2 regions of the Streptomyces sp. NBC_00012 genome follow, and region 1 is predicted to be linked to the other one. Evidence: riboswitches for the same ligand, from Rfam matches in the RefSeq annotation. Region 1 holds a riboswitch; the other holds the start of a gene.

Evidence for each region. A riboswitch is a leader RNA that binds a small molecule or an ion and turns the genes downstream of it on or off. The one in region 1 is predicted to bind glycine.
Region 2: it holds a riboswitch for glycine, as region 1 does, so the genes downstream of both, gcvP (aminomethyl-transferring glycine dehydrogenase) here and gcvT (glycine cleavage system aminomethyltransferase GcvT) in region 1, are expected to answer to the same signal.

Annotation. Positions count from the first base shown of each region.
Region 1 is NZ_CP108309.1:2,739,137-2,753,842, reverse strand. It holds gene OHA19_RS12575 (hypothetical protein) at 1-1,611, opposite strand, end outside; gene OHA19_RS12570 (DUF6507 family protein) at 1,608-2,018, opposite strand; gene OHA19_RS12565 (pore-forming ESAT-6 family protein) at 2,087-2,398, opposite strand; gene OHA19_RS12560 (hypothetical protein) at 2,420-2,752, opposite strand; gene OHA19_RS12555 (cytochrome P450) at 3,116-4,411, shown strand; gene OHA19_RS12550 (hypothetical protein) at 4,726-5,601, shown strand; gene OHA19_RS12545 (SulP family inorganic anion transporter) at 5,614-7,116, opposite strand; gene OHA19_RS12540 (L-serine ammonia-lyase) at 7,276-8,658, opposite strand; gene glyA (serine hydroxymethyltransferase) at 8,813-10,072, opposite strand; gene gcvH (glycine cleavage system protein GcvH) at 10,093-10,470, opposite strand; gene gcvT (glycine cleavage system aminomethyltransferase GcvT) at 10,563-11,678, opposite strand; glycine riboswitch at 11,820-11,917, opposite strand; gene OHA19_RS12520 (AAA family ATPase) at 12,076-12,768, shown strand; gene OHA19_RS12515 (enhanced serine sensitivity protein SseB) at 12,886-13,656, shown strand; gene OHA19_RS12510 (enhanced serine sensitivity protein SseB C-terminal domain-containing protein) at 13,817-14,596, shown strand.
Region 2 is NZ_CP108309.1:7,375,044-7,389,749, forward strand. It holds gene OHA19_RS33585 (FHA domain-containing protein) at 1-90, shown strand, start outside; gene OHA19_RS33590 (MerR family transcriptional regulator) at 108-851, shown strand; gene OHA19_RS33595 (bifunctional nuclease family protein) at 905-1,378, shown strand; gene OHA19_RS33600 (MerR family transcriptional regulator) at 1,547-2,164, shown strand; gene OHA19_RS33605 (DNA polymerase IV) at 2,222-3,706, shown strand; gene OHA19_RS33610 (PRC-barrel domain-containing protein) at 3,631-3,999, opposite strand; glycine riboswitch at 4,113-4,209, shown strand; gene gcvP (aminomethyl-transferring glycine dehydrogenase) at 4,404-7,289, shown strand; gene OHA19_RS33620 (DUF5999 family protein) at 7,377-7,583, opposite strand; gene OHA19_RS33625 (hypothetical protein) at 7,904-8,497, opposite strand; gene OHA19_RS33630 (glutamate-cysteine ligase family protein) at 8,980-10,485, shown strand; gene OHA19_RS33635 (substrate-binding and VWA domain-containing protein) at 10,558-12,348, opposite strand; gene OHA19_RS33640 (CPBP family intramembrane glutamic endopeptidase) at 12,533-13,312, shown strand; gene OHA19_RS33645 (PhzF family phenazine biosynthesis protein) at 13,399-14,220, opposite strand; gene OHA19_RS33650 (maleylpyruvate isomerase N-terminal domain-containing protein) at 14,401-14,706, shown strand, end outside.

The sequences.
Region 1 (14,706 bases):
CGAGGGGCTGTGCCCGAGGTCGTGCGCGTTTCCGCCGGGGAGGTTGTCGCCGGTGTGGCTGCCGGGCAGGTCGTCGGCGAGGCGGCCGGTGTCGCCGAGGTCGCTGCCGAGGTGGACGGCGTTGTCGCCGACGTGGGCCGAGACATCGGCGGTGTGGGCGCCGGCGCCGACCAGGACCGGTTCCTTGACCGCGGTGGTGGGGGAGTTCTCCTTGGGCGCGTCGTCGGCGTGCTGGACGATGCCACCGTTGTCGTCGAGGAGGTTCCCGTCGTGGTCGAAGTACTGGACGGGTGTGTCGGTGTGGGTGGGGAGTTTGGTGGTGTTCTCGGGCAGGAGGGGGACGTCGTCGGGGAACTTGACGTTTCCGTCCGGGAGTTTGACGCCGCCCTCGGGGATCGCCGCACCCTCGGGAAGGTGGAAGGTGCCGTCGGGGAGTTTGAGGGAGCCCTCGGGCAGGGTGATCGCGTCGTCGGGGAGCCTGGGGATCTCGATGTTGCCGATGCCCTTGAGGCCCTTGGTGATGTCGCCGATCTTCGACAGGCCCGCACCGGCGCCCTTGGCGATGTAGGTCATCGGGTCGATGACCTTGCCTGCCTTGCCCGCGACGGACAGTACCTTCGCGACGGCTCCGGCCTTGCCGGCTCCCGCGGCGGCGCCGCCGGCGCCTCCGGTGAACACGGTGGTCAGGACGTTGAACGTGACCGCTCCGGCGGCCCGGCCGGGGTTCTTGCCCCACTCGTCCCAGGCGACCAGAGCCTTGCCGGTCTCCTTCATCGCGGTGCGTGAGTCACGCAGCCAGGAGGGCAGCTTGTCGTCCGGCAGGGTCCAGAACAGCGTCGAGGCGCCGGGGACGGCGCTGATGACGAGGCCGGTCGCGAGCTGGGCCAGGCCCTTCCAGGCCTGTCCCATCGCGTCCCAGCCACCGAACCCGACGAGGGTGCCCAGGCCCTTGATGGTGCCCCAGATCCCGTCGACGATCAGCCCGTCCCAGACGAACGACTTGACCCAGTGTCCGACCTCGTACCAGTGGTGCTTCTCCTCGACCGGGTCGCCCCAGGGGAGTTTCGCGTTCTTGAGGTCGTCGGCGTTGAACCCGTATTGGTCCTTGCGCTCGGACCCGTCGCCGGCGACCATCTGCGTCCCGCCGAACAGGGCGGTGATCTTGTTGTGACAGGTGCGCTCGGCGGCCCAGAACGCGGCGACGGTCGCGGTGATGTCGTCGCGGAGCTTGTTGTGCTCCTCGACCTTGTCCCCGTCGTACTCCCAGTCGTCGTCGTCCTTGTTGTCGTTCACGAACGTCGTCGCGTCGGTCTTGAGCCGCGCGAGCTTCGTGACCAGCGGACGGATCTCGCTCGCGTAGTCCGACAACGAGGAGGCGACCTTCTCCAGATCGTCCGCGAAACCGTCCGCCCGGTCCTTCACCGGCTTCGTCGACGCGAACAACTGCTCCGCCTCGGGCGCCTTGTAATACGCGGACAACGCCTGGAAATGGGTATGGACGGACGAACCGGTGTCCCGGATCTGACCCGCGTCCTTCGTCAGACCCGCGTGGTCCTTCTCCAGCTGACCCAGATCACCCGTGTACTGCGGAATCGCCTCGGGCTTGATCACCGCGACTGCACCCCAGGCTTCTTCGGGTCCAGATCCACCGCGCCCAGCGCCTTGCGCTGCGCCTCGGCGGCCATGTCCAGGTCACCGTTCAGATACGCGGTCGTGGCGTCCACCGCACCGGTCAGGGACTTCCCCGCCCGCGCCGCGATGAACTTCAGGTCCCCGGTGGTGTGCTCGGCGAACTGCGACAACGCCAGCGCGACCAGACCACCCACGGCCCCTTCCCCGTCCTTACCGCCACCACCGCCGTCACCGCCGCCCTCCGCGGTGATCGTCCCCGCACTCGACGCCGCCGACGACAGATGGTCCCCGTACGACGTCGCGTGCGTCTGAATCTTCGACGCGACCTCACCCGTCGTCTTCAGCACACCCTGAATACCCTGAGGCTTCAGATCCCAGCCGGTCATGCCCTACCTCATGCTCCCCGTTACCGAACCGACCCCGAACCCACCCCCGGGCGGGCATCCAGGCCGAGTCAGCCGATGTTGTCGACCGCTGCCTTCGCGCGCGTGATCGTGTGCTGCGCGGTGCCGTCGTTCTGCTCCAGCGTCGTCTTCAGCAGCTGGATGATGTTCTTGACCTCCTGCGACGAACGGTTCCACCGCAGTTCCTTGCCGTGGTACTCGTCCGCCACGCCATCGGCCGCGAAGTCCGCCATCGCCGCCTTGACCTGGCCGTCCCGCGCCGCGATCACTTCCTCCAGCCGCGCGATCACCACCTGGATGTTGCCCTGCGCGTCCGAGGACGCACCCGTGTCGTACGCGCGACGGTCACCGTCACCAGCCATCAGAAACCCAACCCCCGTATGTCACCGGCCGCCGAAGCGCGCCGCATCGAAATTCGCCGCGGACATCTGCTGCCGCGCGTTGTCACCCTGCTCCTGATCACCCGAACCGAACGCCTGCTCCATCCCCGACTGGCCACCGAGAAGAGCCGAAAGCGAACCGTTCAACGCCGCCGTGATCTCGTCCGAACGATTCTTGAACGAATCGAACGCCGTACGCCCCGCACCGTGGAACTTCCCCTCCAACGGCGCCGCCGCCTGAACCAGCTGACGAATCAACGTACCCAGATCATCACTCGACCCACGCGACTTCGAAGACAGGCTCGTCAGAACCTGCGCCCCCATGTCGAACTTCATTCAATCCCCCTGCCGAACCCGAGCAAACAAATGTACTGAACATCCCTATCAACTCCCCGGGCGCGGAGGCAATTGAGACCTGTGGTGCTGTTGAGAGGCTGTGACAGAACCACCGGTGGGCCGGTGCGGGCAAGGAGAGCCTCGCACGGATCACCGGCCCCGGCGCGGCGTGCTCATGATCACAGGCCGCCGTTCTTCGGGCCCCGCAGGCCGGATCCGATGCCGCCGGGGCGCCGCTTGCTCACGCTCTGAGACAGAATGCCGTTTGGCACAAGCCGTGTCGCCGCCGGCCACGATCCACATCCGCGCCTGCTGCACAGCTGTTTCACGTCCGCACCGTGTGTGCGGACCGCGCGACGACTCATGGAGTGCAGATTGACTACGACGTTCCGCTCTCGTATCACCGCCCGGATCGGGCGCAGTTACCTGTCCAGGATCCAGAAGTACGGGATCGGGTCATCCACGGTCAGGCTGCTGCCCGACGACCTGCTGATGATGATGCGCAGGGACGGCCTCGACCCGGTGGACAAACTTGCCAGGACCCGGGCGAAGCGGCCGGTGCACAAGGTCTCGTTGCCATTCGGTATGGACGCCTGGGTGGTCAGCGGCTACGAGGAGTCGAAGGCCGTCCTCGGCTCGGCCGACGGATTCAGCACCGACTTCGCCCACCTCGCGACGAACGCCGGAGTGGCCGCCGAGCAGAGCCCCGGCGGGCTAGGGTTCAACGATCCGCCGGTGCACACACGACTGCGCCGCATCCTGACCCCGGAGTTCACGATGCGCCGGCTGCGGCGGCTGGGGCCCAGGATCGACGCCATCGTCGAGGAGCGCCTCGACGCGATGGAGGCCGCCGGGGGACCGGTCGACCTGGTGAAGGAGTTCGCGCTGCCGATCCCCTCCCTCACGATCTGCGAACTGCTCGGCGTGCCGTACGAGGACCGCGACGACTTCCAGCAGCTCGCCATGGACCGCTTCGACCTCTTCGCCGGAACGACCGCGCCCTTTGGCGCGATGTCCGAGTCGCTGGCGTACTTCAGGGACGTCGTCAGGGCACAGCGCGAGAATCCGGGCGACGGCCTGCTCGGCATGATCGTGCGGGAGCACGGCGACAACGTCGACGACGAGGAACTCGCGGGCCTGGCCGACGGTGTGCTCACCGGCGGGTTCGAGACGACCGCCAGCACCATCGCCCTGGGCACCCTGGTGCTGCTGCAGAACCCGGACGTCCGCGAACGAATACGTCACGACGACGCCATGACCGCTCCCTTCGTCGAGGAGGTGCTGCGTTACCTCTCGGCGGTGCAGATCGCCTTCCCCCGGTTCGCCCGACGGGACATAGAGATAGGCGGGGTGGTCATCCCGCAGGGCGACATGGTGCTCTGCTCGCTCAGCGCCGCCAACCGCGATGCCGGGTACGTCGACGACGACGGGCGCTTCGACCCGCACCGCACTCCCGCGGCCGGCGGTCACCTCGCCTTCGGCCACGGCATCCACCGCTGCATAGGCGCTGAACTGGCCCGCATGGAACTGCGCACGGCCTACCCGGCCCTGGCCCGGCGGTTTCCCCGGATGCGGCTCGCCGTCCCGCCCCAGGACCTGGCCTTCCGCAAGCTGTCCATCGTGTACGGCATCGAATCGCTGCCGGTGCACCTGCGCTGAGGCGGACTGCTGCGCGTACCGCGTGATCGTTCCGCAACTCACCCGCCCCGTCTCTCGAGGCAGCACACTCGCCCTGCTTCCGCAGCGCACCCGCCCCGCTTCTCAGGAAGGAAATCTGCGTGTCTTTCGGGGGACAGAACCCGTACGGCCCGGCATGGCCCCCGAACGGGGGTCAGCCGCCGCCACCGGGCGTGCCACCGCAGCCCGGCCCCCACCCGTACCCGGGGCCGTACCCGCATCCCTACCCGGGGCCGTACCCGGGGCCCTACCCGGGGCCGTACCCGGGTCCGGGGTACCCGCCCCATCTCCCGTACGTGCCGCCCCGTTCGCTGTGGCAGCAGTTCCGCGAGGGCGACTGGCCCCCGCTGATGGAACTGCTGCGGCGGCTGCCCGTCCACGGCTGCGTGTGGGCCGCGCTCCTGTTCTGCTTCTGGCCCCTGCTGCTGCCGGTCCTGGCCTATCCGCTGGCCCGGTCGGCCCGCGGACAGGCGCACCTGAGATTCCCTCCGCACACCCACCGCCGCATCCTGGATCCGCAGGTGGCGCGCGTGCAGAAGGCCAGGGCGTGGACCGCGCTGGTCACGTCAGGCCTGATCCTGGTCGTCTACGGCACCGCGTCGGACTTCGAGGAGATCCAGGAGCAGTACACGATCCGGCTCGCCCTCACGCCGTGGCTGCTGCTTCTCACCGCGCCCCTGGTGATCGTGGCCCTGTTCCGGCTCGCACCGCCGGCCGAGCGGCCGGGGATGCGGGCCAGGCTGCGCCCCGCCGTGCGCTCGGCCCTGTGGTACTTCGCCGCGTTCACGGCGGTGCCGCTGCTCTTCGTGGGGCAGGTGTTCCTCGGCCGGAACTTCCAGCAGTACCTGATCGGTCCGCTCGTCACGCTCGCCCTGCTCACCCCGGCGGTGTGGATGCTCTTCTTCGTCTGCTTCGCCTCCGCGACCGTGGTGCGCACCGTGTTCGGCACCTCCGAGGTGCACGCCGCCCTCCCCGCCCTGCTGACCGGTGTGCTGGTGTGGGAGCTGGCGGCCATCAACCTGGTCATGGCCGGGATGCCGCCGGGCCCGCCGCTCGTCCGGATCTGCGCCCTGATCGGCGGCCCGGCGTCGGTGTCCGCGGTGGCGTGGTGGGAGATCGCCCGCCTGCGCACGAGGTACGGGGTGACGCTGCGGGGCCGGCCGGCGCCGTGACGGGGCGACCGCTCAGTGGCTGCCGGTGAGTTCGCCGCTGAGGGTCTTGTGTATCTCGGCACTCGGCTCGTTCAGGCCGATGATCTCGACGGTCTTGCCGCGCTGTTCGTACTTGGTGGTGATGGCGTCCAGCGCGGCGACGGAGGAGGCGTCCCAGATGTGGGCGGCGGACAGGTCGATGACGACCAGGCCGGGGTCGGTGGCGTAGTCGAACCGGGTGACCAGGTCGTTGGCGGAGGCGAAGAAGAGTTCGCCGGTCACGGAGTAGACGATCCGGTCGCCCCCGGGGTCGGTGACCGTCGTGACGTCGGCCAGGCGGGCGACCCGCCTGGCGAAGACGACCATGGCGACGAGCGTGCCGACCACGACGCCGATGGCCAGGTTGTGGGTGCCGACCACGCAGGCCACGGTCACGACCATGACGAGGGTCTCCCCGGCCGGCAGCCGCCCGAGGGTCTTCGGCGCGACGGAGTGCCAGTCGAAGGCCGCGACGGACACCATCACCATGACGGCGACGAGCGCGGCCATGGGAATGCGGGAGACAACGGGTCCGAAGGCGATGCACAGGACCATCAGGAAGGTGCCCGCGAGGAAGGTCGACAGCCGGGTGCGGGCGCCGGACACCTTCACGTTGATCATGGTCTGGCCGATCACGGCGCAACCGCCCATGCCGCCGAAGAAGCCGGTGACGATGTTGGCGATGCCCTGGCCGATGGACTCGCGGGTCTTGCTGGAGCGGGTGTCGGTGATGTCGTCGACCAGCTTGGCCGTCATCAGCGACTCCATCAGCCCCACCAGCGCCATGGCGAGCGCGTAGGGGGCCACAGTCGTCAGCGTGCCCACCGTGAACGGCACGTCGGGCAGGCCGGGAACCGGCAGCGCGGAGGGCAGCTCGCCCCTGTCGCCCACGGTCGGGACGGCGATCTGGGCGGCGACGGTGATGACCGTGAGGACGACGACGGAGACCAGCGGTGCCGGGACCGCCCTGGTGACCCTGGGGAAGAACACCAGCAGCAGGATCCCGCCGACGACCAGCGGGTAGACCGCCCAGGGCACGTCGTGCAGCTCGGGGATCTGGGCCATGAAGACCAGGATGGCGAGGGAGTTGACGAAGCCGACCATCACACTGCGCGGCACGAACCGCAGCAGCTTCGCGACACCCAGCGCGCCCAGGGCCATCTGGAGGACACCGCCCAGCATGACCGCGGCGACCAGGTAACCGAACCCGTGCTGACGGTTGAGGGGCGCGAGGACCAGGGCGACCGCGCCGGTGGCGGCGGAGATCATCGCGGGGCGTCCGCCGACGACGGAGATGACCACCGCCATGGTGAACGAGGTGAACAGTCCGATCGCCGGATCCACCCCGACGATCACCGAGAAGGAGATCGCCTCGGGGATCAGCGCCAGTCCGACCACGAGGCCGGCCAGCAGCTCGGTGCGGAACACCTTCGGGGACAGCCAGGAGGGGCGGAATCCGCGCAGCCTCGCGGCCGGGGACAGTACGGAGGAGGACAAGAGCGGGAAACCTGTCGTGCAGGGGGTGTGCGGCCAGGCACAGGAGGCCGGGGCGGCATCCGCGACGCCCACGGGCAACGGACCACTCTACCCGCACGCCCGGCGGCCGTCCGGGGTGAAGCCGCTCGGCTCCCGCCCCGGACGGTCAGGGGTGTTCGCTCAGCACTCGATGATGTTCACCGCGAGGCCGCCCCGCGCGGTCTCCTTGTACTTCACGCTCATGTCCGCGCCCGTCTCCTTCATGGTCTTGATGACCTTGTCGAGGGAGACCTTGTGACTTCCGTCGCCGCGCAGCGCCATCTTCGCCGCGGTGACCGCCTTGACCGCGGCCATGCCGTTGCGCTCGATGCACGGGATCTGGACGAGACCGCCGACCGGGTCGCAGGTCAGGCCCAGGTTGTGCTCCATGCCGATCTCGGCGGCGTTCTCGACCTGCTCGGGGGTGCCGCCGAGGACCTCGGCGAGGGCGCCCGCGGCCATGGAGCAGGCGGAGCCGACCTCGCCCTGGCAGCCGACCTCGGCGCCGGAGATGGAGGCGTTCTCCTTGAAGAGCATGCCGATGGCCCCGGCGGCGAGGAGGAAGCGGACGACGCCGTCCTCCTTCTCCGCTTCGGTGGCGCCGCCGGCCGCGAAGTTCATGTAGTAGTGCAGGACGGCCGGGATGATGCCCGCGGCGCCGTTGGTGGGCGCGGTGACGACCCGGCCGCCCGCCGCGTTCTCCTCGTTGACCGCCATCGCGTAGAGGGTGATCCACTCCATCGCGTGGGTCTGCGGGTCGCCCTCGGCCCGCAGCTGGCGGGCGGTGTTCGCGGCGCGGCGGCGGACCTTGAGGCCGCCGGGCAGGATGCCCTCGCGGGACATGCCGCGCGAGACACAGGCCTGCATGACGCGCCAGATGTCCAGCAGACCCGAGCGGATCTCGTCCTCGGTGCGCCAGGCCCGCTCGTTCTCCAGCATCAGCGAGGAGATGGACAGCCCGGTGTCATGGGCGAGGCGCAGCAGCTCGTCACCGGTGCGGAAGGGGTGCTTGAGCACGGTGTCGTCGAGCACGATCCGGTCCTCGCCCACCGCGTCCTCGTCCACGACGAAGCCGCCGCCGACCGAGTAGTACGTCTTCTCCAGGAGCAGGTCGCCCTCGCGGTCGAAGGCGAAGATCGTCATGCCGTTCGCGTGGTACGGGAGGGCCTTGCGGCGGTGCAGGATCAGCTGCTCGTCGGCGTCGAAGTCGATCTCGTGCATGCCGAGGAGGTTGATCCGGCCGGTGGTGCGGATCTGCTCGACCCGGTCGTCGGCGGACTCCACGTCCACGGTGCGCGGCGACTCGCCCTCCAGGCCGAGCAGGACGGCCTTGGGGGTGCCGTGGCCGTGACCCGTCGCACCGAGCGAGCCGTACAGCTCGGCGCGTATCGAGGCGGTGTGGGCGATCAGGCCCTCGTTCTTCAGCCGGCGAGCGAACATACGGGCGGCGCGCATCGGGCCGACCGTATGGGAGCTGGACGGGCCGATGCCGATCGAGAACAGGTCGAAGACCGAGATGGCCACGGGTGACTCCTCAGGGGTTGGTAGACGCCGTCGTCTGCCGGGTGGTGCGGTACGGGCCGGACGGCCCGGAGGGCGGGGCATGGGACGGGGCACCGCGCTCACAGTTCAGTGTGCGCGGTGCCCCGCCCCAACGTGTAACGAGAACTTGTCCGGACTACTTCAGGCCGGGGTACAGCGGGAACTTCTCGGCCAGCGCGACGACGCGGGCCTTCAGGGCGTCCGCGTCGTAGGACGGCTTGAGGGCGGCGGCGATGATCTCCGCGACCTCGGTGAAGTCCTCGGTCTGGAAACCGCGGGTCGCCAGGGCCGGCGTACCGATCCGCAGACCCGAGGTGACCATCGGCGGCCGCGGGTCGTTCGGGATGGCGTTCCGGTTGACCGTGATGCCCAGCTCGTGCAGCCGGTCCTCGGCCTGCTGGCCGTCCAGCTCGGAGTTGCGCAGGTCGACCAGGACCAGGTGGACGTCCGTACCGCCGGACAGCACGGAGACACCGACCTCGGTGACGTCCGGCTGGACCAGGCGCTCGGCGAGGATGCGGGCGCCGTCCAGGGTGCGCTGCTGGCGCTCCTTGAACTCATCGGTCGCAGCGACCTTGAACGAGACCGCCTTGGCCGCGATCACGTGCTCCAGCGGGCCGCCCTGCTGGCCCGGGAAGACCGCGGAGTTGATCTTCTTGGCGAGCTCCTGCGTCGACAGGATGACGCCACCGCGCGGACCGCCGAGGGTCTTGTGCGTGGTGGTCGTGACGACGTGGGCGTGCGGCACCGGGTTGGGGTGCAGCCCCGCGGCCACCAGGCCGGCGAAGTGCGCCATGTCGACCATCAGGTACGCGCCGACCTCGTCCGCGATGCGGCGGAAGGCGGCGAAGTCCAGCTGACGCGGGTACGCGGACCAGCCGGCGACGATCAGCTTCGGCTTGGACTCCTTGGCCAGACGCTCGACCTCGGCCATGTCCACGACGCCGGTCTCGTCGACGTGGTACGGGACCACGTTGTAGAGCTTGCCGGAGAAGTTGATCTTCATGCCGTGGGTCAGGTGACCGCCGTGGGCCAGGCTCAGGCCCATGATCGTGTCGCCCGGCTTGAGCAGCGCGAACATCGCGGCGGCGTTGGCCTGCGCACCGGAGTGCGGCTGGACGTTCGCGGCCTCGGCGCCGAACAGCGCCTTGATGCGGTCGATGGCGATCTGCTCGACGACGTCTACGTGCTCGCAGCCACCGTAGTAGCGGCGGCCCGGGTAGCCCTCGGCGTACTTGTTGGTGAGGACGGAGCCCTGGGCCTCCATGACCGCGACCGGAGCGAAGTTCTCCGAGGCGATCATCTCGAGGGTGGACTGCTGACGGTGGAGCTCGGCGTCGACAGCGGCGGCGACGTCCGGGTCCAGCTCGTGGAGGGAGGAGTTGAGAAGCGACATCAGGTGGTCCCTTTGGGTCTTTAGTTGCCGGAGAACTCGGTGTACTCGTCGGCGGAGAGCAGGTCGTCCGGCACCTCCGCGACGCGTACCTTGAACAGCCAGCCGCCCTCGAAGGGAGCGGAGTTCACCAGCGACGGGTCTTCCACGACGTCCTGGTTCGCCTCGGTGACCTCGCCGGTCACCGGGGAGTACAGGTCGCTGACCGACTTGGTCGACTCCAGCTCACCGCAGGTCTCGCCCGCGGTCACCGGGTCACCGACCTCGGGAAGCTGGACGAAGACGACATCGCCGAGCGCGTTGGCCGCGTGCTCGGTGATACCGATCGTGGCCACACCGTCCTCGACGGCCGACAGCCACTCGTGCTCCTTGCTGTAACGCAGCTGCTGGGGGTTGCTCATGACCTGAATTCTCCTGTACGCGGGGGAGTGCTGATGAACGGTGGTCTTACGGTGTGAGACGCGACTGCGTCACTTCTCGATGAGCGCCGACGTCACTTCTGGCGCTTGTAGAACGGCAGCGCCACGACCTCGTACGGCTCGTGGGTGCCCCGGATGTCCACTGCGACGCCCTCGGTGCCGGGCGTGGCGTGCGCGGCGTCGACGTAGGCCATGGCGATCGGCTTGCCCAGGGTCGGGGACGGGGCGCCCGAGGTGACCTCGCCGACGACCTCACCGGCGGCGACCACCGAGAAGCCGGCGCGCGGCACCCGGCGGCCCTCGGCGACGAGCCCGACCAGCTTGCGCGGCGGGGCGGTCTCGGCGCGCTCGGCGGCGGCTTCGAGGGCCTTGCGGCCGACGAAGTCGCCCTCCTTCTCGAACTTCACGACCCGGCCGAGACCGGCGTCGAACGGGGTGAGCCCCGTGGTCAGCTCGTGCCCGTACAGCGGCATGCCCGCCTCCAGGCGCAGCGTGTCGCGGCAGGAGAGCCCGCACGGGATCAGGCCACGGGAGGCGCCCGCCTCGGTCAGCGCCTTCCACAGCTGCTCGGCGTGGACGGGGGCGACGAACAGCTCGAAGCCGTCCTCGCCGGTGTAGCCGGTCCGGGCGATCAGCGCGGGGACACCGGCGACCGTGCCGGGCAGGCCGGCGTAGTACTTCAGACCGTCCAGGTCGGCGTCGGTGACGGAGGCCAGGATGGCCGGGGACTCCGGGCCCTGGACGGCGAGCAGCGCGTACGCGTCGCGGTCGTCGCGCACCTCGGCGTCGAAGCCCTCGGCGCGTGCCGTCAGCGCGTCCAGCACGATCTGGGCGTTACCGGCGTTGGCGACGACCATGTATTCGGTGTCACCCAGGCGGTAGACGATCAGGTCGTCCAGGATGCCGCCGTCCTCGGCGCAGATCATCGTGTAGCGGGCCCGGCCCACGGCGACGGTGCCGATGTTGCCGACCAGCGCGAAGTTCAGGAAGGCCGCGGCCGCGGGGCCGGTGACGGTGATCTCTCCCATGTGCGACAGGTCGAAGAGGCCGGCCCTCGTGCGCACCGCGTTGTGCTCGTCGCGCTCGCTGGCGTACCGCAGGGGCATGTCCCAGCCCGCGAAGTCGGTCATGGTCGCGCCCAGCGAACGGTGCAGGGCATCGAGGGCGGTGAGGCGGGGGGCGGTGCTCATGGATATGGCTCCCAGGGCATGACGACGAGGACGATCCCTCCCCATCTGTCATCGGAACCTGAGAGGTTCGCCGAGAGCCCCTGGAGGGCTTCGGCTTGCACCTTGGGTGGAGCCGCGAAGCGGCCCGCTTTTCAGATCTGCCTCATCCACGCGGTACGGGGCCTGAGAGATTCAAGGGAGGAACTTGCTCCTTCGGCGCCCGGCACAGAAAGTGACCGGAACTCTCCCGCGCGGATTCAAGCGGCCTTTATGCAGTTGGCCGGGTCATCATCGCACGCATCGGGCCGGAGTGGGGCCCCGGTCCCCCGTGGGAAATCAGCGGCGTGGGCGGTTGTGTCGCATTACCTTTTCTTTACACTTCAGGGGCATGCGTGGGGTGAGCCGACAGGGGAGGGCGATGACGTTGCAGCGGTACGCGACGACCGCGGGGGTCGCGCACGGCGCGATGCCCGCACAGGCGGGTGCCCCGGCGAGGGCGGCGTCGGGCGCGCACGCGCCCGTGGTGCGGGATCTGCGGCAGCGGTCCGGGCGCAGCCCGCGCGGCCTGCACTTCGCGGCGGGCGATGTGGTGGTGGTCTCCGGGCTGCCCGGCAGCGGCAAGTCGACGCTCATCCGGCGGGCGGTGACCACGGCGCACGCCATCGACTCCCAGGACACCCGGGACCGCTGGGCGCGGGTCGTGCCCCGCTTACTCCCGTACGCCCTCTACCGCCCGCTCGTCCGCGTCGCCCACTACTGGGGGCTGTGGCGGGTGCTGCGTTCCGGGGAGTCCGCCGTCGTCCACGACTGCGGAACCCAGGCGTGGGTGCGCGGCTGGCTGGCCCGTGATGCCCGCCGCCGGGGCCGGGGCCTGCACCTGGTCCTGCTCGACGTCACGCCGCAGACCGCCAGGGAGGGCCAGCGCGAGCGCGGACGCGGCGTATCGGGATACGCCTTCGCCCGGCACCGCAGGGCGGTGGGCAGGCTGCTGCGGGCGACCGAGGCAGGCGTGCTGCCGCCCGGGTGCGCCTCGGCGGTGCTGCTGGACCGGGAGGCGGCAGGAAGGCTCGGCCGGATCGCGTTCGCGGACGGGCGGCCCGGGGACCGATAAGGCTGTTCCGTGATCCCTGGCGGGCGGGACGGCCCTCAGCCGGGGCCGCGGGGCCGGGGCGGCGGCGGAGCCGGGCGTTAATCTTCTGCCGGAAAGCTTGGGCGAGAAGGGGAAGCAGTGGACGTTCCGGCGCAGGTCCGGTCCCATCCGCAGGGCGGATGGCCGGCCAATGAGCTCGAAGAAGTGCTGATGGCCTCGGTGGGCAGCCCGGAGGCGGGCGGACGGCTCGTCGAGGTGCTCGGCCGCAGTCAGGTCTGGGTGCCGCTGCCCAACGGCGGGGGGCCCGACTCGGCGGCCCTGGATCTGCCGACGGTGGAGATCGAGGGCGCGGCGTACGTCCCCGTCTTCAGCTCCGAACAGCAGTTCCTCGCCTGTGTCGGTACCCATATGTCCTTCACCGTCGCGCCCGCCCGCGACTTCGCCCGCGGACTGCCCCCGCAGCTCGGCATCGCGGTGAACCCGGGCGGCGCGGTCGGGATGCCGCTGCCGCCGCCCGCCGTGGCCGAACTCTGCCGGGCCGGGCGCACCCCGCTGGACGGGCCGGCCAGCGGCGGCAGGGTCCGGCTGTACGAGCCGGACTGGAAGGAGGAGCCGGTCGACTTCCTCGCCGCGGCGGCCGGTGAGTTCGAGGAGAGCGGCGTCGTGCTCTCCGCCCGCCGGGCGCTGGCCAGCATCGAGGGCGGTGACCCCGTGCTCTTCATCGGCGTCGAGTTCTCCACCTGGGAGGGCGCCGGCCGCAATGCCCCGATGGACGCCCTCGGCCGCGCTCTTGGCCGGGTCGAGGTGCCCTGGCAGGTCAATCTCGTTCTGCTCGATGTGGCACAGGACCCGGTCGGCGACTGGATGCGGGAGCGGATCCGGCCGTTCTACCAGCGAGCGGGCATATAAGACCGGCCTGTCCGTGGAACACCGCTTCGACCCATGGCGTCAAGTCGGTGTCAGGACCGGCGCATAAGCTGGTTTCATGGCTGGTGCCTCGGCATCACGCCGCACCCGTGTGCCCGGGGCGGCGGGGCCGACACAGTGGATCGAAGAGGGGCGGGACCAGGTGAGTGCGTCAGGCACCGCGGCGGCCGGACAGGTCGAGCACATGCTGCGCCAAGTGACGCCCGGGCGCTACGACGCGTACGAGGCGCTGCTGCAGGCCCTCGCGAACGGCCGGATCTGGATGCTCCTCTGGCAGGGCCAGGCGGGCTCACCCGACGCCCAGTACGGAAACATGGAGATCGACGGCCTCGGCTACGCCCCCTGCGTGACCTCCGCCCAGGAGCTCTCGGCCAGCGGCTGGAACCGCGCCCACGAGCTGGTCGGCGGCCGGGACATCGCCCGCACCCTCTTCCCCGACCGCTGGGGCATCTGGCTCAACCCGCACGCCCCGGGCGGCGGAGTGGGCATCCCCTGGCTGGATCTGCGCCGGGTCGCCACCGGCCTCGACCGGATGCCCGCGGGCCCGCTCCGGCTCACCGAGCCGGCCATCGAGATCCCGCAGTTCTACGCCCTGCTCACGCAGAACGCCCACCACACCCCGGCGATCCGCTCGCTGCGCCGCGCCTGGGTGCAGCCCGCGCTCGGGGTCCCGTACCTCACCGTCGGCCTCGACCTCTACGACACGAGCCCGCCCTCGGTGGACGCGGCGCGCGCGATGATGCAGCAGTCGATCTCCGCCGTCCCGGAGGGGCTGCCCGTCTCCACCGTCGCGATGTCCGACGAGTACGACCCGGTCGCGATGTGGCTGCGCGCCAACGCCCGCCCGTTCTACGACCGCGAGGCGCATGCCCCGGCGGCCCCCGTCGCGGGGTACGGCTACCCGCCGCAGGGCGCGTACTGACCCGTGCGGGACCGTTCCGTCCCCGTGGTCCGGAATGCGCGTGTACGCGCCGGATTTTCCGTAACGCGGCCGTAAGGCGCCAACTCCCCGAATGTGTCCGCACGTTCACC
Region 2 (14,706 bases), 4.6 Mb from region 1:
CGCATCGACTCCGTTGCCCTGTCCAATGGCGACGAAGTGCAGATCGGTAAGTACCGGCTGGTCTTCTACGCGAGCCAGCGCGGTATCTGACCCGTCAGGGAAGGTCCATGCTGAGAACACCGACGGGCGGTGCCGTGGCCGGCACCGCCTCCGCCGACGACCGTCCGATGAGTATCGGCGCGGTGCTCCTGCGGCTACGGGACGAGTTCCCCGAGGTCACGATCTCGAAGATTCGATTCCTGGAGGCCGAGGGGCTCGTCGAGCCGCAACGGACCCCTTCCGGCTATCGCAAGTTCCGCGGCGCCGACGTGGAGCGGCTGGCTCAGGTGCTGCGCATGCAGCGGGACCACTACCTCCCGCTGAAGGTCATCCGTGAGCATCTGGATGCCCTCGCCCGTGGTGAACGGGCCGCCCTGCCTTCCGGGGGCGGCCCGCGGGATCTGGTCGACGGCGGCTGGGACGCGGAGGCGGGACGGGCCACCGCGGCCCGGATCGGCCGTGCGGAGCTGCTGGCGGCCGCCGAGGCCACCGAGAGCGACCTCGACGAGTGGGAGTCGTACGGCCTGGTGGTTCCGACCGCCGAGGGCGGTTACGACGCCGAGATGGTCACCGTGGCCAAGCTTGTGGCGGATCTGGGCAGGTTCGGCCTGGAGCCGCGTCACCTGCGTGCCATGCGAGCTGCTGCGGATCGCGAGGTCGGGCTCATCGAGCAGGTGGTCGCACCCTTGCGGCTGCACCGGAATCCGCAGACCAGAGCCCATGCGGAGGCCACCGCGAAAGAACTTGCGGAGCTGTCCGTGAGGCTTCATTCGGCCCTTGTGCAGAGCGCCCTGCACATCCGGCTCCACTGATCGAGCGGGTGCCCGACTACCCAAACCTGCCGGGCACGTCCTAGGGTTGCTGTGTGAACGAGCTCGACGTTGTGGGTGTCCGGGTGGAAATGCCCTCCAACCAACCGATCGTGCTCCTGCGTGAAGTGGGAGGCGACCGGTACCTCCCCATTTGGATCGGTCCTGGTGAGGCGACCGCGATCGCCTTCGCCCAGCAGGGCATGGCTCCGGCCAGGCCGCTGACCCATGATCTCTTCAAGGACGTGCTCGAGGCCGTCGGCCAGGAGCTCACCGAGGTCCGCATCACGGACCTTCGGGAAGGGGTCTTCTACGCGGAGCTGGTCTTCGCCAGCGGGGTCGAGGTGAGCGCCCGGCCGTCCGACGCCATAGCGCTCGCATTGCGCACCGGAACGCCGATCTACGGCAGTGACGGAGTGCTGGACGACGCCGGCATCGCCATCCCGGACGAGCAGGAGGATGAGGTGGAGAAGTTCCGCGAGTTCCTCGATCAGATCTCCCCGGAGGATTTCGGCACCAACAGTCAGTGACCGTTCTTCGGGGTCACCGTCAGCGCATCCGGCAAGCCTTTCCCGCTCGAGAGACACGGGAAACCACCCTCAGGGTGATTATCACTCGGCGTGCCGAGTGTGGCGATCGTTGACGCACCCCGAGTGACTGCCTACCTTCGAGATGGCAGGTCAAGGACGGAGGTCGGCGTGAGAAGCAGCGGCGACGGTACGGCAGCGGGTGGGCCGTATCCGCAGCAGGGGAGTACAGCCGACCACACCATCGTGCAACCGGTTCAACCGGCGGCGGTGGCGGGGGAAGGAGCGGCTTCGGCCAACGACATCGGCTACCGCGGGCCGACCGCCTGCGCGGCAGCCGGGATCACCTACCGGCAGCTCGACTACTGGGCGCGCACGGGGCTGGTGGAGCCGAGCGTGCGTCCGGCGTACGGCTCCGGCACGCAGCGGCTCTACAGCTTCCGGGACGTCGTCCTGTTGAAGATCGTGAAGCGTTTCCTGGACACCGGCGTGGCACTCCAGAACATCCGCACCACGGTTCAGCATCTACGGGCCCGCGGATTCCAGGATCTCGAGCGGATGACGCTGATGAGTGACGGGGCGACGGTCTACGAGTGCTCCTCGCCCGACGAGGTCGTCAGCCTGCTCCAGGGCGGGCAGGGGGTCTTCGGCATCGCGGTGGGTGTGGTGTGGCAGGACGTCGACGCCGCCCTCTCGCAGCTGCACGGGGAGCGGGTGGACACCGGTGAGACCCTCATCGGGAACAACCCCACCGATGAGCTCGCGCGGCGGCGCAACCGCGCCGGCTGACGCGGCACCTGGTTCGGGCGAGGCGATTGTCAGTGCCGTAGGGCAGCATCGATTGATGTGAGAGCCGCGCCCACCATCCTGCATCTGGACATGGATGCCTTCTACGCCTCTGCCGAGCAGGCGGCGAAGCCCAGCCTGCTCGGAAAGCCGGTCGTGGTGGGCGGGCTCGGGCCGCGCGGAGTCGTCGCCACCGCGTCGTACGAGGCTCGTCGCTTCGGGGTGCACTCGGCGATGCCCACGGCGCAGGCGCGGCGGCTGGCGCCCAACGCGGCCTATCTGGTGCCGCGCTTCCAGCTGTACCGGACTGTGAGCGACCAGGTGATGGAGCTGCTCGCCCGGCTCTCACCGCTGGTGGAGCCCCTCAGCCTCGACGAGGCCTTCGTGGACCTGGAGGCCGGGGGGACGGCCGATGACGCGGCTTCGGCGCTGGAGATCGGCGAGCAGCTGCGTACGGCCATCAAGGCGGTCACCGGGCTCACCGGCTCGGTCGGGCTCGCCGGCTCCAAGATGCTGGCCAAGATCGCTTCGGAGGAGGCGAAGCCGGACGGCCTGCTGCTCATAGAGCCGGGCACGGAGCGGGAGCTGCTCGCGCCCATGTCGGTGCGGACCCTTCCCGGTGTCGGGCCGGCGACGGCGGATCATCTGCGCCGTGCGGGGATGACGACGGTCGACGATCTGGTAGAGGCGGGCGAGGACGAACTCGTACGCCTGCTGGGTAAGGCGCACGGCGGCTCGCTGCACCGCATGGCGTTCGGGTACGACGACCGGCCGGTGGTCGCTGAGCGGGACGCGAAATCGGTATCCGTCGAGGACACCTTCGACGCCGACCTGCACGACCGGGTGCGGATCAGGACGGAGGTCGAGCGGCTGGCCGACCGGTGCGTCGAGCGGCTGCGGGGCGCGGGGAGGTCCGGGCGCACCGTGGTGCTGAAGGTGCGCCGGTACGACTTCTCCACCCTCACGAGGTCCGAGACCCTCCGTGGGCCCACGGACGACCCCACAGTGGTCCGTGAGGCCGCCGCACGGCTCCTGGAGGCCGTTGACACCACCGGGGGAGTCCGGCTCCTGGGAGTGGGCGTGACGGGGCTTGCCGACTACACCCAGGAGGATCTCTTCGCCCAGGCCGCCGGTGAGCGGACCGCGGCAGAGGAGGCCGCCAGGCAATCGGCCGAGGAATCGGCGGAGGGGGCGGCACCGGCGGGGGACGACGGGGGCGAGCCGCCGGGCGACCCCGGGGCGGATGCCCCGGAGACCGCCGAGCAGCGCGCCGCACGGCGCTGGCCCGCCGGCCACGACGTACACCATGAGGCGTACGGCCATGGCTGGGTGCAGGGCAGTGGTGTCGGCCGGGTGACGGTGCGGTTCGAGGAGCCCGGATCGGAGCCCGGCCGGGTGCGAACGTTCCGGATCGACGACCCGGAACTGCGGCCCGCCGACCCGCTGCCTCTGGTGCGGGACCCGGTGGACTACTCGTCCTGGCCTGCCAGCCTGCCGAAGTCCCTGTCCGGGCCGATCTCCTCGGGCGGGGAGTCCAGACCGTAGTGCCGGTAGAGCTGTAGCTCCTGTTCCGGCGAGAGATGGCGGCCGACACCGAAGTCCGGTGCGTCTTTGATCAGTGCACGGTCGAAGGGGATGCGGAGCGTGTCCTCCACGAATTCGCTGGGTTCCAGCGGGACGAACGCGTCCCGGCTGAAGAGTCCGGTACGTACGGCTGCCCACTCGGGCACACCGGTCGCGTCGTCGAGGTACACCTCGTCCACGGTCCCGATCTTGGTGCCCTTGCGGTCGAACGCCTTGCGGCCGATCAGGCGGCGCGGATCGATGTCGGTCTGCACGGTCCCTCCCACTGGTCGCGGCTACTCCACAAGCACTACAAAAAGGCAGATCCGGGTGGTTGGCCACTCGAGAAATCAGCCACGAACCCCGCTGGTAGGCTGGTCATGGCTGCTGACCCCGTGCGGGAGAGTCCTCCGGAGCTGATCCGAAGGCGCCGAAGGAGCAAATCCTCCCCGGAATCTCTCAGGCCCCCGTACCGCACGGACGAGGTCACTCTGGAAAGCAGGGCGGGTTTCGTGCGGCCGAGTGCCGGTGCGAGTCCCTTCCTCACCGACGGTGAAAGCCGGTACGCCGCAGCGCGCGCCGGTGAAGCTCTCAGGTTGAGATGACAGAGGGGGAGGCCGTTCGGGCACCCACGCCGTGGTGCCCCTCGCAGGTCGTGACAGACCAGGAGGCCTCCACCATGACCCCCCGTCGCACTCCGCTCTCCCAGCTGGAGCAGGGCATTCCGTTCGAGCAGCGCCACATCGGACCCGATGCCGAGGCGCAGTCGAAGATGCTCGCCCAGGTCGGTTACGGCTCGCTGGACGAACTCACCGCTGCAGCGGTGCCCGACGTCATCAAGAGCGCCGAGGCGCTCGGATTGCCGGCCGCGCGCACCGAGGCCGAGGTCCTCGCCGAGCTCCGCGAGCTCGCGGACCGCAACCAGGTGCTGGCCCCGATGATCGGGCTCGGCTACTACGGCACCTTCACCCCGCCGGTGATCCTGCGCAACGTCATGGAGAACCCCGCCTGGTACACGGCCTACACGCCGTACCAGCCGGAGATCTCGCAGGGCCGGCTGGAGGCGCTGCTCAACTTCCAGACGATGGTCGCCGAGCTGACCGGGCTGCCGACCTCCGGCGCCTCGCTGCTCGACGAGGGCACCGCGGCCGCCGAGGCCATGGCTCTCTCCAGGCGTGTCGGCAAGGTGAAGAACGGTGTCTTCCTGGTCGACGCCGACGCCCTGCCGCAGACGATCGCGGTCATCGAGACCCGCGCCGAGCCGACCGGTGTCGAGGTCGTCGTCGCCGACCTGTCCGAGGGCATCCCGGTGGAGATCGCCGAGCGCGGTGTCTTCGGCGTGCTGGTGCAGTACCCGGGTGCCTCCGGAGCCGTCCGGGACATCAAGCCCGTCATGGACCAGGCCCACGAGCTGGGTGCGATCGTCACGGTCGCCGCCGATCTGCTCGCCCTGACCCTGCTCACCTCGCCCGGTGACCTGGGCGCGGACATCGCGGTCGGCACCACGCAGCGCTTCGGTGTGCCGATGGGCTTCGGCGGACCGCACGCCGGATTCATGGCCGTGCGTGAGAAGTTCGCCCGCAGCCTTCCAGGCCGCCTCGTCGGTGTCTCCGTCGACGCGGACGGCAACAAGGCCTACCGGCTGGCCCTGCAGACCCGCGAGCAGCACATCCGCCGCGAGAAGGCCACCAGCAACATCTGTACCGCCCAGGTGCTGCTCGCCGTCATGGCCGGAATGTACGCGGTGTACCACGGCCCGGACGGGCTGCGGACGATCGCGGGGCGCACCCACCGCTACGCGACGATCCTGGCCGAGGGCCTGCGCGCCGCCGGGGTCGACGTCGTGACCGGCGCCTTCTTCGACACCCTCACCGTGCGCGTCCCGGGCCGGGCTGCCGAGACCGTCGTCGCCGCCCGCGAGCGCGGGGTCAACCTGCGGTTCGTCGACGCCGACCTGGTCTCCCTCGCCTGCGACGAGACCACGACCCGTACGCAGATCGCCGCCGTCTGGGCCGCCTTCGGCGCCGACGGGGACATAGAGGCGCTGGACGCCACCACCGCCGACACGCTGCCCGAGGCGCTGCTGCGCACCGACGAGATCCTCACCCACCCGGTCTTCCACCAGCACCGCTCCGAGACCGCGATGCTGCGCTACCTGCGCAAGCTCGCCGACCGGGACTACGCGCTGGACCGCGGCATGATCCCGCTCGGCTCCTGCACCATGAAGCTGAACGCGACCACCGAGATGGAGTCGATCACCTGGCCCGAGTTCGGCGCGCTGCACCCCTTCGCGCCGGCCGAGCAGGCGCAGGGCTTCCTCACCCTCATCCGCGAGCTGGAGGAGCGCCTCGCCGAGGTCACCGGCTACGACGCGGTCTCCATCCAGCCGAACGCGGGGTCGCAGGGCGAGTTCGCGGGCCTGCTGGCCGTGCGGGCGTACCACCGGGCCAACGGTGACGACCAGCGCATCGTCTGCCTCATCCCGTCCTCCGCGCACGGCACCAACGCGGCCAGCGCCGTCATGGCCGGCATGAAGGTCGTCGTGGTGAAGACCGCCGACGACGGTGAGGTGGACATCGAGGACCTCCGCGCCAAGATCGAGAAGCACCGCGACGAGCTCGCCGTACTCATGATCACGTACCCGTCGACGCACGGCGTGTTCGAGGAGCACGTCGCCGACATCTGCGCCGAGGTGCACGACGCCGGCGGCCAGGTGTACGTCGACGGCGCCAACCTCAACGCGCTGGTGGGCCTCGCCAAGCCGGGCCGGTTCGGCGGCGACGTCTCGCACCTGAACCTGCACAAGACCTTCTGCATCCCGCACGGCGGTGGCGGCCCCGGCGTCGGCCCGGTCGGGGTGCGCGCGCACCTCGCCCCGTACCTGCCGAACCACCCGCTGCAGCCTGCCGCCGGCCCCGAGACCGGTGTCGGACCGATCTCGGCCGCCCCGTGGGGCTCGGCCGGCATCCTCCCCATCTCCTGGGCGTACGTACGCCTGATGGGCGGGGAGGGCCTGAAGCGCGCGACGCAGGTCGCCGTGCTCGCGGCCAACTACATCGCCAAGCGTCTGGAGCCGCACTACCCGATCCTGTACAACGGCCCGGCCGGTCTGGTCGCGCACGAGTGCATCGTGGACCTGCGGCCGATCTCCAAGTCCACCGGCGTCAGCGTTGACGACATCGCCAAGCGTCTGATCGACTACGGCTTCCACTCGCCGACCATGTCGTTCCCGGTTGCCGGGACGCTGATGATCGAGCCGACCGAGAGCGAGAACCTCGCGGAGCTCGACCGGTTCTGCGACACGATGATCGCCATTCGTGGCGAGGTCGAGAAGGTGGCCTCCGGCGAGTGGAGCGCGGAGGACAACCCGCTGCACAACGCTCCGCACACCGCGGCGATGCTGGGCGGGGAGTGGAAGCACGGGTACAGCCGTGAGGTGGCGGTCTTCCCGGCCGGGGTCTCGGCCGCCGACAAGTACTGGCCGCCGGTGCGCCGGATCGACGGCGCCTTCGGTGACCGTAACCTCGTCTGCTCCTGCCCGCCGCTGGACGAGTACGACAACTGAGTCGTGAGCGCGGAGGAGTGACGCGGACATGCGTCGGGGCCGGTTCGGAGGATTCTCCGGGCCGGCCCCAGCTCTTACCGGCCGCGGTCAGGCGGCCCTCATCACCCGGTCGGTCCCCAGGGGCCGGTGCGGAGCGATGATCTGGCCGTCGGGGAGCAGCTCACCGGTGTCCTCGAAGAGCAGGACTCCGTTGCACAGCAGGCTCCAGCCCTGCTCCGGGTGGTGGGCCGTCAGACGGGCGGCTTCCCGGTCGGCTGAGTCGGCGGTCGGGCATGGTGGCTGGTGCTGGCACATGGCTGGGTTCTTTCGCTGCGTTGTAGTGAATGTCCTGCGGCTGGATGAGGTGTTCATAGCCGCCCCCCGTATCGATCGGTCCGGTCCCAGTGTTGCCCCACGGGCGTCATTCCGCAGGGATTTCGCAGCAGCACTTCTCCTTACTCGAAGGACGCGTCACCCGCACGGACGGTTCACCGCAACTGCACTGTCACTTCGGGTGGTTCGGGGTGACCGGACCGGGCTAGTCCGGACGGGCATCGAAGTGCGCCCCTTCAGCGCCGTGCCCCGCCACCAGGGACGGTGGCGGGGCACAGCGTTCTCGTACGGGGGTCCGGTTCTCAGGCAGGTGATCCGAGCAGGGGGCCGGGGCCGGGGGTGATGCGCAGGGTCATCACGCGGAGCAGATCGGCGACCCGGTGCGGGCGATGAGCCGCGATGCCCGGTGGGGCCGGAGCCAGCGGGACCAGGAGATCGGCGGGGGCGAGCGCCCCGCCGGCGGCGTCGGCCTCGGCGTCGCCGTGCAGCCACAGCGCGAGCATGTACAGCTCCGGGATGGACAGCAGCCGTGGCTGGTAGTGGCTGGTGACTGTCTCGGCCTGGCGCAGGGCGAGTTCGGTCGAGGCGATGTAGGGGCCCTCGAAGAAGTGCGAGAAGGTCCAGCCGTCCGGAGTGAGCATGGTGTCCGCGGCGGCGACGGGCTGCTCCGAGCTGCTGATCAGGAACCGCCATGCGGCGAGCCTGGTGGCGGGAGCGAGTCCGCCCGGCCCGATCCGGTCCAGTACATGGACGGGGAGCGGGAGTTCGGGGCTCAGCGGTCCCTCGGCGGATCGGAGGGCTGGAGTGCGGGCCTCGCGGACTGCGGTGGGTGAACCGAGTGCCGCGAGAACGCTGCGCAGAGCGGGCGCGGGAGCCGGGGGAACATGCAGCGGCATAGTGGGTCGCCTCTCACTTCGGAGACACGGTGGTGCGTGGGCGGGTGCAGACGGCGCTGTCGGCATGCGGGGCCAGAGGAGGCCGGTGACTGGGCCGGTGCGTCAACTCTCTGCCTCGTCCGCGGAGTTTATACGACACGTGTTCACGCGGTGATTCCACTAGCCGTCGCAGATATTGCCGACAAGTCGGTATCGGGACTTTATTATGCGGAGAATCTGCTGATTCCGCGTCAGCGGCGCAGCCGCCGTCTGGGGTTTTTCCCCCGGCGGGGACGGCTGAAACCTGACGGGGTATTCACCATGCGCCGGGCGGGGAAACCCGTGCTGCATCATGCCCATGGAATGTGCCTCGGGCGGGCGCACTCAGATTACTGGGTCTGCGGCGTTCGAGGGGGCGTTATGGATCACCCGGCCTGGGCATTATCGATCGTGACGCGAGCGGCCTGGGCCGCGGGCCGCCCACTTGAGGGAGGGACGCTCCGATGGGGGAGAAGGTCGTGGCCGGCGCCTATGACCTGTCCGATCGGCAGGGGTACCGGAGAAAGCTCCACCAGTGCTTGGAGGGACTGGAGCGGCTGCTGGCGGAGCGGAGGTTCGACCGGCCGCGCAACCTCATGGGCGTGGAGATCGAGCTGAATCTCGCGGGCGCCGACGGCATGCCGAAGATGACGAATGGGGAGGTCCTCCCGCGCATCGCGAGCCGAGATTTCCAGATGGAACTCGGGATGTTCAATTTGGAAGTGAACATAGTCCCGCACCGACTGGACGGGCGGGTTTTCGACCAGTTGGCCGAAGAGCTCAGGGCCGGGCTCGGATATGCCCACCGGAAGGCGGGCGAGGTCGATGCCGGGATCATGATGATCGGTATTCTGCCCACCCTGCGCCGTGAGGACCTCGTCGCGGCGAACCTCTCGGACGCGGACCGCTACACACTGCTCAACGATCAAATGGTGGCCGCCCGGGGCGAGGATTTCTCCCTCGATATCCAGGGCGTGGAGCGATTGGTGTCCACCTCCGCCTCGATCACACCGGAGGCCGCCTGCACCTCCGTCCAGCTCCATCTGCAGGTGACACCGGGGCGATTCGCAGCCGTGTGGAACGCCGCCCAGGCCGTTGCCGGGGTGCAGATCGCACTGGGCGCCAACTCGCCGTTCCTGTTCGGCAGGGAGCTGTGGCGGGAATCGCGGCCGCCGCTCTTCCAACAGGCCACCGACACCCGGCCGCCCGAACTCCAGAACCAGGGAGTGCGGCCCAGGACCTGGTTCGGCGAGCGGTGGATCGGCTCGGCGTACGAGCTCTTCGAGGAGAACCTGCGCTACTTCCCGCCGCTGCTCCCGATCTGCGACGAGGAGCAGCCGCTGCGGGTCCTGGACGAGGGCGGGGTGCCGCGGTTGCAGGAACTGGTGCTCCACAACGGCACGGTCTACCGCTGGAACCGGCCCGTGTACGGGCTGGCCGACGGCGTACCCCACCTGCGGGTGGAGAACAGGGTCCTGCCCGCCGGGCCCACGGTCACCGACCTGATCGCCAATGCGGCTCTGTACTACGGGCTCGTGCGGGCGCTCGCCGAGGAGTCCCGTCCGGTGTGGACGCGGTTGCCGTTCTCCGCCGCGGCGGAGAACTTCGACACCGCGTGCCGCCGGGGCATCGACGCGGAGCTGATCTGGCCGCGTCCCGGCCGTGCGGGCGGGCTCACCCGGGTGCCCGCCGTCAAGCTCGTACGGGACGAGCTGCTGCCGCTGGCCGCGGCGGGGCTCGATGCCTGGAACATCGAGCCCGCCGACCGTGACCGCTACCTCGGGGTCATCGAGGAGCGCTGCAAGCGACGGGTGAACGGAGCGTCCTGGCAGACGGACACCTACCACCGGGCACGGGAGGCCGGGCTCGACCGGCACGCGGCGCTGGCCGCGACGACCCGGCGGTACGCCGAGCTGATGCACAGCGGGGAGCCGGTGCACAGCTGGCCGACGGGTGTTCCCAGGCCATGACCCCGGGACCGCGGATGCCGTCGCCCGGCTTCCCGTGCGGTGGGGCCGGTCCCGGACCGGCCGTGCCCGGGGCTACTCCTGGACGGTGTGAGTGCTCTGGCCGGCCGTCATGATGGCCTGCAGGATCACCGTCTGGATCTCGGCCGGGTCGATGACCTGGTAGCCACCGCCGCCGGTCACCTTCGCTATCTCGTTGACCTCCTCGCGGTCGGCCTCGGGACCGACCGCGATGGCGAGCAGCGGCACCGGACGCTGCGGATCGGCGATCCGCTTCAGTTCCGCGATCAGGGCACTGCGGGAGATGGAGAGGCTGTCCTGGTTCGAGCCGTCGGTGAGGATCACGACCGCGTTGAACTTGCCCTTCACATAGGTCGCCTGGGCGTCCTTGTAGGCGGCCAGCATGGTGTCGTAGAGACCGGTCGCGCCGCCCGGTACGGGCTTCAGAGCCGCGAAGGCCGCGGAGAGCTTCTCGCGGTGGGTGCCGCCGCCCTTCGCGGGATCGCCCAGCCGGGTGGCCGGCACCAGTTTGCGGTAGTCCTTGTCGCCGTCGAGCGCGGTGGCGAACTCCCAGAGGCCGATCTCGTCGTTCGGGGTGAACTGGTTGAGGGCCTGGATCAGGGACGCCTTGGTGACGTCCATCCGGGACTGGTTGCGCCCCGGGACGATCGTGGCCATGGACCCGGATGCGTCGACGACCGTGGTCAGCCGGGCGCTCTGCACCGTGATCGTCCACATGCCGAGGGTCTGCTGGAGCTCCTCGGCGGTCGGCGCGGCGGCGGCCGCGGTGGCGTACGGCTGGGGCTTCCTGCCACCCGCCGGAGCGACCACCGCCTCGTCGGCCGTGCCGTCGACGTCCCTGAAACCGTGCTTCTCCAGCGTGGCCTGCGAGGCGGGTTCGTCCAGCAGCGTCCTGAACCGCAGCGCCGCCCGGCTCTCGGACGTGCTCATCCTGGTCTCGTTGACCAGTGTGTAGGGATAGTCGAGCAGCGGCGTGCCGTCCTCGGGGTAGAAGAGGTCGAGCTTTCCGCCGCCGGACGCCTCCGCGTTGTGGGCGAACGCGGCCTGCTCGGACAGGAGCACGGCCTGGTTGCGTTCCGGGTTGCCCTGTTCGGCGCCCGAATCGCTCTGTGCCAGTGTCTCCAGCACCTGGGTGTCACCGTCCGACATGCGCTGCGCGAGCAGCTTGGCGGTCGCCGCGACCCTGGTGTCGCTGTCTCCGCCCTGCTTCTCGGAGGACGCGCCGATGCCGGCGAGCGCCAGCAGAGCGGTGGCACTGCGTGCGGGGTCGGCCGAGCCGAGGCGCACCTTGTCCGAATCCATGGCCGCGGCCGTCAGCTCCGCCCAGGAGTACTTCTTCTTCGGCCAGCCGAGGCGCTTGGCCGCGGACGGGACCATGGCCAGGGCCACGGGGGAGGACGCGATGGAGTCGCCCGGTGTGATCGGAACGCCGTCGCCGGTGCCCTTGGCCCGGTCGAGCCAGAGGTCGGAGTCGGGCAGCCAGACCTGGAAGTCCGGGGTACGGGTGTCGCTGGTGAGGGCGTCGGCGACCTTGTAGGAGTCGCGGGCGACCACCGTCACGTACAGACAGCGGCCGTCGGAACGCACCTCGTCCTTGCGCGCCTTGTCGGCGATGGCGCGAACGGCGGGGGCGATGTCCGGGGAGGCCATCATGGACAGACGTACGGCGGAGTCCTCGCAGCTCTTCGAGAACGACAGAAGTCCGCCCTGCGCCGCTACCGCCGTTCCCGCAGCCACCGCGACGACGAGCATGGTGGCGATCGCGACGGTTCGCCGACGGCGCGGCGGTGATCCGTCCCCGCTTCCGTCTCCGGCGTAGTCGTCGGGCAAGCTGTGACGTCCCATGTCGGTGGTGCCCCTCCTTGAGGATGAACAAGGAAAAGGGGGACCACACCATCGGCAATGGTGGTTGTCCCCCGGCTTGTCGCGCATGATCTTCGTACCTGCATTCGAGACCCTAGCCGGAGGGGGAGCAGGATGAGGCATGAATGCACAACTCAAGGCAGGTGTACAGGTGGAGGCGGGGCTTATGGCTGATTCTTTCCCCAAGGAGGCTTTCTCGCGACGAATCCTGCGGTCCGAGACGGTTCTCGTGCTGGCTCTCTCGTTGGGTGCCAGCGGGGTGTCTGCCCTGATCAGTTTTGTCGGATCGCTGACGAAACCAGGGGGTTTGAAGGATCAGGCGGCAACGCTCAACAGCTCGTACGCTCCAGGGCGCCCATGGCTGGATCTCGCCTGGCAACTCTTCGGCATCACGACGGCGCTGGTGCCCGTCGCCCTGGTGGCGCATCTGCTGATCAGGGAAGGCGCCGGTCTGCGGGCCATCGGGTTCGACCGCACCAGGCCGTGGCCGGACCTGGGACGCGGCACGATGATCGCGGCGGGGATCGGAAGCGCCGGACTCGCCTTCTACCTGGTGGCCAGGGCCGCCGGATTCAACCTGACCGTGGTCCCGGAGTCACTGCCCGACGTGTGGTGGAAATTTCCGGTCCTGATCCTCTCCGCGATCCAGAACTCCGTCGTGGAGGAAGTGATCGTCGTCGGGTATCTGCTGCGCAGACTGGGGCAGTTGGGGTGGACGCCGGTGGCGGCCCTGGTCGCCAGTTCGGTGCTGCGCGGCTCGTACCACCTGTATCAGGGGATCGGCGGCTTCATCGGGAACATGGTGATGGGCGTCGTCTTCGTGCTGCTGTACCGGCGTTGGGGGCGGGTCGGGCCGCTGGTCGCGGCACATGCGCTGCTGGATATCGGGGCGTTCGTCGGATACGCGCTGCTGGCGGGCAAGGTGGGCTGGTTGCCCACGCCGTAAAGGCTGTGAGGTCACGGGACGGGTGCGGGCAGTGGAGTCGGGGGAGTGGCGGAGCGGTCCGCAGGGCCCCGCACCCTCGTCCGGGGTCAGAGTGATGTGAGCAGTTCGCCGTCGATGACCGTCACGGCATCGCCCGTAAGCAGCGTACGGTCGCCGCGCAATGTGGTCCGTACCAGGCCGGAACGGGCGGAGGCCTGCAGCCCGGTCAGTTCGTCCCGGCCGAGGCGGGCCGACCAGAAGGGTGCCAGCGCGGTGTGTGCGCTGCCGGTCACGGGGTCCTCGTCGATCCCGACGCGCGGGAAGAAGCCGCGCGAGACGAAGTCGTAGCCGCGGGCCGGGTCCTCCGCGGCGGCCGTGACGATGACGCCCCGCCGGGAGACATCGGCCAGCCTGGCGATATCGGGGGTCAGCCCTCGTACGGTCGCCTCGTCGAGCAGTTCGACGAGCAGGTCGCCGATGTGCGGGCCGGTGTCGTGCACGGACAGTGGTTCCGCGCCCAGGGCGGCGGCCAGCCCGGCTGGGGTGGCCTCGGGCGCCAACGGGGATGTGGGGAAGTCGAGGGTGATCGCGCCGTCCGGGCGGGCGGTCGCGGTGAGGATCCCGCACCGGGCCGCGAAGCGCACTGTGCCGCTCGCGGTCCCGGTGGTGTGCAGGACGTGTGCGGTGGCGAGGGTGGCGTGCCCGCACATGTCGACCTCCGTGGTCGGGGTGAACCAGCGAAGCGCCCAGTCGGCCTCGCCGCCCGGGGGCAGCGGATGGGCGAAGGCGGTCTCGGAGAGGTTCACTTCCATGGCGACCCGCAGGAGACGATCGTCGTCGGCGAAGTGGTCGGAATCCAGGACCAGGACTCCCGCCGGATTGCCAGTGAAGGGGCGGTCGGTGAACGTGTCGACGATTCGAATCCTCATGCCGTGACCATACGTACGGTGCGAAGCCGTGCGCCAAGTCCAATTGCGTGTCACTGGACCTCTGCGGGACCGGACCTGATTGCCGACAGCCCTCAAGTGGTGCCCGGTGCCGGAGCGTCGACGGTGGCGGCCGTTCCGATGTGCTTGTCCCCTCTCGCCGAACCGCACTACCTTGCCGATGTGGATCTCTTCTCACCCTCCTGGACGGCGTTGCGCACGGCGGTCGCCGAGCTTCCTGACGAGGACTTCGAGCGACCGTCAGGCTGTGCCGGCTGGCTCGTGAGGGACCTGGTGTGTCATCTGGTCATCGATGCCCAGGACGTCCTGATCACCCTTGTGACCCCAGCCGGAACGGAACCCACCCACGACGCGGTGACCTACTGGAACGTCTCAAAGACGCCGCCGACCGGAGACGACCCGCTGGATGCGCTGATCGTCCGGCTGGCCGCGGCGTACGAGGAGCCGCGCCTGCTCAGGTTCCACCTC